DNA from 2 places in the Actinoallomurus sp. NPDC050550 genome. Region 1 is predicted to be linked to the other one. Evidence: riboswitches for the same ligand, from Rfam matches in the RefSeq annotation. Region 1 holds a riboswitch; the other holds the start of a gene.
The links. A riboswitch is a leader RNA that binds a small molecule or an ion and turns the genes downstream of it on or off. The one in region 1 is predicted to bind S-adenosylmethionine.
Positions count from the first base shown of each region.

Region 1 (3,398 bases):
TCGACGCCAAGGTGCAACCGGGGTCCGGTTTCAAGCCGTACGTCCTCGCCGCGGCCCTGAACGACGGGATGTCCCTGGACGACCAGGTCGACGGCAGCGACGACCAGACGTTCGACGGCAGCAAACAGCCGATCCAGAACGACAACCACGAGGACTTCGGCCCGGTCAACCTCGTCACCGCGACGCAAGAGTCGATCAACACCGCGTACGTCAACATCGCCCAGAAGATCGGGAACGACAAGGTGATGGAGATGGCGGAGAAGCTCGGCATTCCCGAGTCGCAGCTGACCGCCAACGGCGCGAACACCGCCGTCACGTTCCCGCTCGGCGTCATCGACGTCAGCGTGGAGCAGCAGGCCGCCGCGTACGCCGCGTTCGCGTCCGAGGGCGTCTACCACGCGCCGCACGTCATCCGGTCGGTGACCGACCGGAACGGCAAGAAGCGCGTCGTCCCGACCACCGGCAAGCGGGTCTTCAGCACGCAGATCGCCCGGGACGCGACGTACGCGATGCAGAAGGTCGTCGACGCGGGCACCGGCACCAATGCCGCGCTGCCGGACCGGAACGCCGCCGGCAAGACCGGAACGACCTCGAGCGGCAAGCAGGTCTGGTTCAACGGGTTCATCCCGCAGCTGGCCGCCTCAGTCGGCATCTTCCGGAGCGACAACAAGGCGCTGAGCCTCCCCGGTTACTCCTCGTACGGCGGTGACCTGCCGGCCACGATCTGGCACAACTTCCTCGTCAAGGCCGACGCGGACATGCCGGTGAAGTCGTTCGGGGACCCGTCGGTGTACGTCGGCGGGCGCCAGTACCCGACGACGCCGGTCCAGCCGCAGCCGCACCCGAGCTTCTCGAGGCCCCGGACGACCAGGCCGTCCCACCCGTCCTCGCCGACTCACCATCCGCCGACCGGAGGCCCGCCGACCCACCTGCCCACCGGCGGCCCGACCGGCCAGCCCACGGGCCGCGTGTACGACGGCGGCGATCCCAACTCGATGTTCTGAGCGGCTGAGCGCCCGCGGCCCTACGGCGGCGGGCGCTCAGGCGTTCATTTGCAGGCCGTGGCGAGGGCGGCGGGCTGGCGCTGGACGGTGCTCTGCAGGCGCGAGATGTCGCGCGGGGTGATGCCGGTGCTGACGCCCCGCCACTCGGTCGCCATGCCGCTCAGCGTCCCGCTCAGCTTCTTGTCGTCGGACTCGCGGGCGAGCGCGTCGAACCGCGTGGCGAGGGTCGCCGCCGCTTGCTTCCACTGGGTGATGTCGTCCGGCGAGATGCGGTTCAGGGTCGCGTTGTAGGACCCGACCGCCTTGACCGCGTCCTTGCAGACCTGACCCTTGTTCGTGCCGACGCCGCATCCGGCCGCGCACACCGCGACCAGGACGACCCCCACCGGCCGCCGCCATCCACCCCGCATCGCCCTGCTCTCCCTTCGTCGAACTCCCGTGCCCGTATTCAATCGCGGAGAAGTGGTCACACGACGCCGAAACGGCGTTCTTCGGGCGAGTGCTCTATACTCACCGTCAGGTCACGAGTGCCAGCGCGAAGCCCCGGCTTGCTGGCCGGCAACCCTCCGTCCGTGGCGGGGTGCCCCGGGTGATGACCGGGTCCGACACGACCGTGCCGGACAAGCGCGGACCCCTCGCGGGGTCCCAGGCCCCGCCGGAGGTGCGTGTTGTCCGCTGTACTCGATCTGCCCCCCATCACCCGTCCCGCCCTGCGCGTCGTTGGTGAAGGCGTCCCCGTACCCCTCGCCGACGGCCGGACCGTTCCGTACGCGAACCTCGACTACGCGGCGAGCGCGCCCTGTCTGGAGGCGGTGCGCGACGCGCTCGACGCCGCCCTCCCCTACTACAGCAGCGTGCACCGCGGCGCGGGATACGCCTCGCAGGTGACGACCGACCGGTACGAGCGCGCCCGCGAGGTCGTCCGGGAGTTCGTCGGTGCGTGGCGGCGCGACGCCGTGGTGTTCACCCGCAACACCACCGACGCGATGAACCTCCTCGCGCACGCCCTGCCGCGCGGCACCACGGTCGTCGTGTTCGAGTCCGAGCACCACGCGAGCCTCCTGCCCTGGCAGCGCGGCAACCACGTCGTACGGCTCGCGGCCCCCGAATCCCCTGCGGCGGCCCTCGCGGCGGCCGGCAAGGCCCTCGCCGCGGCGCCGGCCGGGCCGCGCCTGCTCGTCGTCACCGCCGCCTCCAACGTCACCGGCGAGCTCTGGCCCGTCGCCGAACTCGCCGCCGTCGCCCGCGCGCACGGCGCCCGCATCGCGGTCGACGCCGCGCAGCTCGTCCCGCACCGGCCGTTCGACATGGGCGCGCTCGACGTCGACTACGTCGCCTTCTCCGGGCACAAGCTGTACGCGCCGTTCGGCGCGGGCTGCCTCGTCGGCCGCGCCGACTGGCTGCGCGCCGCCGAGCCGTACCTCCTGGGCGGCGGCGCCACCGCGAGCGTCGGCGAGCACGTGACGTGGTCGGCGGACCCGCAGCAGCGGCACGAGGCCGGCACGCCGAACGTCCTCGGCGTCGTCGCGCTCGCAGCCGCGTGCGAGGCCCTGACCGACTGGGAGACGCTCGTCGCGGAGGAGGAGCGTCTCCTGCGGCGGCTGCGGACCGGCCTGGCGGCCATCCCCGGCGTACGGGAGCTGTCGCTGTGGGGCGACGGGCACCCGCGCGTGGGCATCGTGTCGTTCATCGTCGGGGGCCGCGAGTCCCGCGCCATCGCCACCGCGCTGTCCGACCAGTACGGCATCGGCGTACGGGACGGGAAGTTCTGCGCGCACCCGTTCGTCCGGCGACTGGTCGGCGACGGGCGGGGCGGCTGCGGTGACGGCGACGGCACCGCGCTGCGGGCCAGCTTCGGCATCGGCACCACGGACGAGCACATCGACCGGCTGCTGACCGCGCTGCGGCGGCTTACCGCCTGACGATTCGCTCCGCTGCTGGTCAGCGGTATTGAAAGTGACACTTCGTCCGGGTAAGTCCGATCGGCTGCCGGTACTCGTGCGCGCCGCCGGTTTGCTCCCGGTACGGTGGACCTCTTGTGCAAAGAGCTTCCGGGGGGTGGCGAATGACCGGCACATGGGAGCCCGCAAACCAACTCGAGCAGCAGCTGAGCGACGCCCTACGCGACGGCGACCAGAACGCCTATTTCAAGCTGCTGAGCGTGGCGGAGCTCGTCCTTCCGCTGCCAAAGGTCGAGCCGGACCCCGGACAGCCGGCGTTCACGTGGCCGACCAGCACCCACGAGGGTCGCACCCACGTACTCGCCTACACGTCGGTCGAGGCGGCGCGCGCCTGCCTCGGCCCCGGCTACGAACACTTCGTCCGGATGCCGCTGGCGGAGATGGCGAACACCTGGCCGGACAGCGACTGGTGGCTCGCGGTCAACTCTGGGCT
Region 1 is NZ_JBFAJC010000008.1:79,199-82,596, reverse strand. Features, by position in the region: gene AB0I04_RS13720 (transglycosylase domain-containing protein) at 1-1,004, shown strand, start outside; gene AB0I04_RS13715 (hypothetical protein) at 1,049-1,414, opposite strand; SAM riboswitch class IV at 1,524-1,637, shown strand; gene AB0I04_RS13710 (aminotransferase class V-fold PLP-dependent enzyme) at 1,715-2,926, shown strand; gene AB0I04_RS13705 (SseB family protein) at 3,070-3,398, shown strand, end outside.

Region 2 (3,398 bases), on a different contig from region 1:
CCGGCCCTTCCTTGGCGACGAGGTTCATGCCGTCCCGGATCGGGTTGACCAGGAGGACGTCGGCCAGGCCGTACGCCGCCAGCGAGCGCGGATAGTCGTCGTTGACCTGCAGGATCAGCGGCTCCCACGTGGCGTCCCCGAACTCGTCGGAGATCTCGGCCGCGATCCGCTGCACGGCGGCGGTGTACTCGCGGTACTCCGGCAGGTCGTGGCGGGAGGGGTAGGCGAAGGCCAGGTGCACCACCCGGCCGTGCCACTCCGGGTGCTTGGCGAGCAGCTCACGGTAGGCGGCGAGCCCCCGCACGATGTTCTTGGACAGCTCCGTACGGTCGATCCGCACGATGAGCCGGCGGTCGCCGACCTGCTCGCGCAGGGCCTTCTTGCGGGCCTGTACGTCGGGTTCGGCGGCGCGCGCTCGGAGGGATTCGCCGTCGATCCCCAGCCCGTGCACGCCGACGCGCGTGACGCGGCCGGCGTGGGTGACGGTGCCCGCGACCGGGTCGACCTTCGCCTGCAGGACGGCGGCGCAGCAGTCGATGAACGCGTCGGCCCAGCGCTGGGCGTGGAAACCGGCGTGGTCGGCGCCGAGGATGCCCTCGAGGACCTGCCGCCCGATGTCGTCCGGCAGCAGCCGGTAGTACTCCGGCGGCGCCCACGGCGTGTGCGAGAAGTGGGCGATCTTCAGGTCGGGTCGGCGCTCGCGCAGCATCCCGGGGGCGAGCGTCAGGTGGTAGTCCTGGATCGCCACCTTCGCGCCCGGCCGCGCGTCCCGGGCCAGCGCGTCGGCGAACGCCGCGTTGTACGCCTCGTAGGACTGCCAGTCCCGCCGGGACCGCGCGTCGAAGTGCGGCGTGTTCGGGCTGTCGTACAGCATGTGGTGGACGAACCACAGTGTGGAGTTCGCCACGGCGTTGTAGGCGCGGTGGAAGGTGCCGGCCGGGATGTCCAGCATGCGGACGGCGCCGGCGCCGTAGGCGTCCAGCCGGCCGTCCTCCGCGCGGCGGGCCGCGGCGCGGTCGGCGTCCGACAGCGCCGTGCAGATCCACAGGATGTCGCCGCCCAGACCGGCCAGGGCCGAGACGAGACCGCCGCCGCCGCGCCGCATGGACAGCGTGCCGTCGTCGGCGAGCGCGAAGGACACCGGACCGCGGTTGGAAGCGACGAGGACCTGCGAGTCACCCATGGAGGGAGCGTAACCGGCCGACGTTAAGGAGGGTCGAAGAAGGTCGAATGGCGGGCGGTTCGGGACGTCATCCCGCAGATACGTCATCCCGCGACCGGGCCCCACGTGGCGCTTCGCGACCCGGCGTACGGCCCCGGCGGTGTCTCGCGACCTGAGACGCGCTTGGCGGCGAACCGGTCAGTCACGTATACAGGTCAACAGACAACTTCATAAAGCTCATCCAGAGGGGTGGAGGGACCGGCCCGTTGAAGCCCCGGCAACCCTCCCGGAGATGCGGTTCACCGCGTGCTTCGCACGCGACCAACTCGCGCTGACAGCGAGGCCGCCCGGGACAGGTGCCAACTCCGGCTCGTGACCAAGGTGGCACGGGAAAGATGAGGAGAGAGGCCTCGCTCCATGTCGCAGTCCGCCGCCCGAAACCTCGGCCCCGCGACCGCACTGACGTGCCGTGAATGCGGTGAATCCTACGATCTGGGCCCTCGCTACGCCTGTGAGCTCTGTTTCGGGCCCCTGGAAGTCTCCTACGACCTCGCCGGCGTGACCCGGGAGCAGATCGAGTCCGGCCCGCGCAACATCTGGCGCTACCGCGGCCTGCTGCCCGTTCCGTCGAACGTCGTCGACACGCCCAACACCGAGCCCGGCTTCACCCGCCTCGTACGCGCGGACAACCTCGCCGAGTCGCTGGGGCTGCGGTCGCTGTGGGTCAAGGACGACAGTGGCAACCCGACCCACTCGTTCAAGGACCGGGTCGTGGCGGTCGCGCTGGCCGCCGCCCGCGAGCTCGGGTTCAAGGTCCTGGCCTGCCCGTCCACCGGCAACCTCGCCAACGCGGTCGCCGCCGCGGCGGCGCGCGCCGGCATCCGCAGCGCCGTGTTCGTGCCGTCCGACCTCGAACGCCAGAAGATCGTCACGACGGCGGTGTACGGCGGGACGTTCGTCACCGTCGACGGCAACTACGACGACGTCAACCGGCTGGCCTCGGAGCTCGCGGGCGAGCAGGAGGACTGGGCGTTCGTCAACGTCAACGTGCGGCCGTACTACGCCGAGGGCTCGAAGACCATCGGGTACGAGATCGCCGAGCAGCTCGGCTGGCGGCTGCCCGAGCAGATCGTCATCCCGATCGCGTCCGGCTCCCAGCTCACGAAGATCGACAAGGCCTTCCAGGAGTTCATCAAGCTGGGCCTGGTCGAGGACCGGCCGTACAAGATCTTCGGAGCGCAGGCGACCGGCTGCTCGCCCGTCTCGGCGGCCTTCAAGGCGGGGCTCGACGTCGTCCAGCCCGTCAAGCCGGCCACGATCGCCAAGTCCCTCGCGATCGGCAACCCCGCCGACGGGCCGTACGTCCTCGACGCCGTGCGCCGCACCGGCGGGGCCATCGAGGACGTCTCCGACGAAGAGGTCGTCGACAGCATCGCGCTGCTCGCCCGCACCGAGGGCATCTTCGGCGAGACGGCGGGCGGTGTCACGCTGGGCGCCCTCCGCAAGCTGCTGGCCGGCGGCGCACTCGACCCCGACGCCGAGACCGTCTTCATCAACTCCGGCGACGGTCTCAAGACCCTTGACGCGGTGGCCCCGGTGGCCGTGCCGTCCGCGAACATCGCTCCGACCATCGAGGCATTCCGAAAGGCAGGTCTGGCGTGAGCTCGATCAGTGTCCGCATCCCGACGATCCTCCGGAGCTACACCGGAGGTGAGGCCGAGGTGAAGGCGACGGGCTCGACCGTGCGCGAGGTCGTCGCCGACCTGGAGGCCAGCTACTCCGGCATCGCGGCGCGCATCCTCGACGACAACGGCAAGATCCGGCGGTTCGTCAACGTCTACGTGGGCGAGGAGGACGTGCGGTTCGCCGACGGGCTCGACACGCCGACGCCGGACGGCGTCCAGATCTCCATCATCCCGGCCGTCGCCGGCGGCTGAGCCCTCCTCGGGGGTGACCCCCCGTGATCAGGACGTACCCGCGATCCCCGGTGGTCGCCGAGTCTACGGACCCGGTGACCACCGGGGATCGTGCGTTCGGCAGCCGAAACGACCGAGGCAGAGGCTCCCACTCCGCTCTCCCGCGCGGTAATTCGGGCCCGCGTATACGGATTTATCGGTAGACGTCGCTAGTTCCGCCTGAGGGATTCTCTTTTTGACCGACATCGGCCGCGCGCACTTCTCGGGTAAAGGCTGTTCCACGGACGGTAGCCGTGTGTAGGGTCGGCGATGGCCGCCGC
Region 2 is NZ_JBFAJC010000019.1:22,998-26,395, reverse strand. Features, by position in the region: gene AB0I04_RS25420 (trehalose-6-phosphate synthase) at 1-1,183, opposite strand, end outside; SAM riboswitch class I at 1,397-1,564, shown strand; gene thrC (threonine synthase) at 1,580-2,824, shown strand; gene AB0I04_RS25410 (MoaD/ThiS family protein) at 2,821-3,099, shown strand.
Region 2: it holds a riboswitch for S-adenosylmethionine, as region 1 does, so the genes downstream of both, thrC (threonine synthase) here and AB0I04_RS13710 (aminotransferase class V-fold PLP-dependent enzyme) in region 1, are expected to answer to the same signal.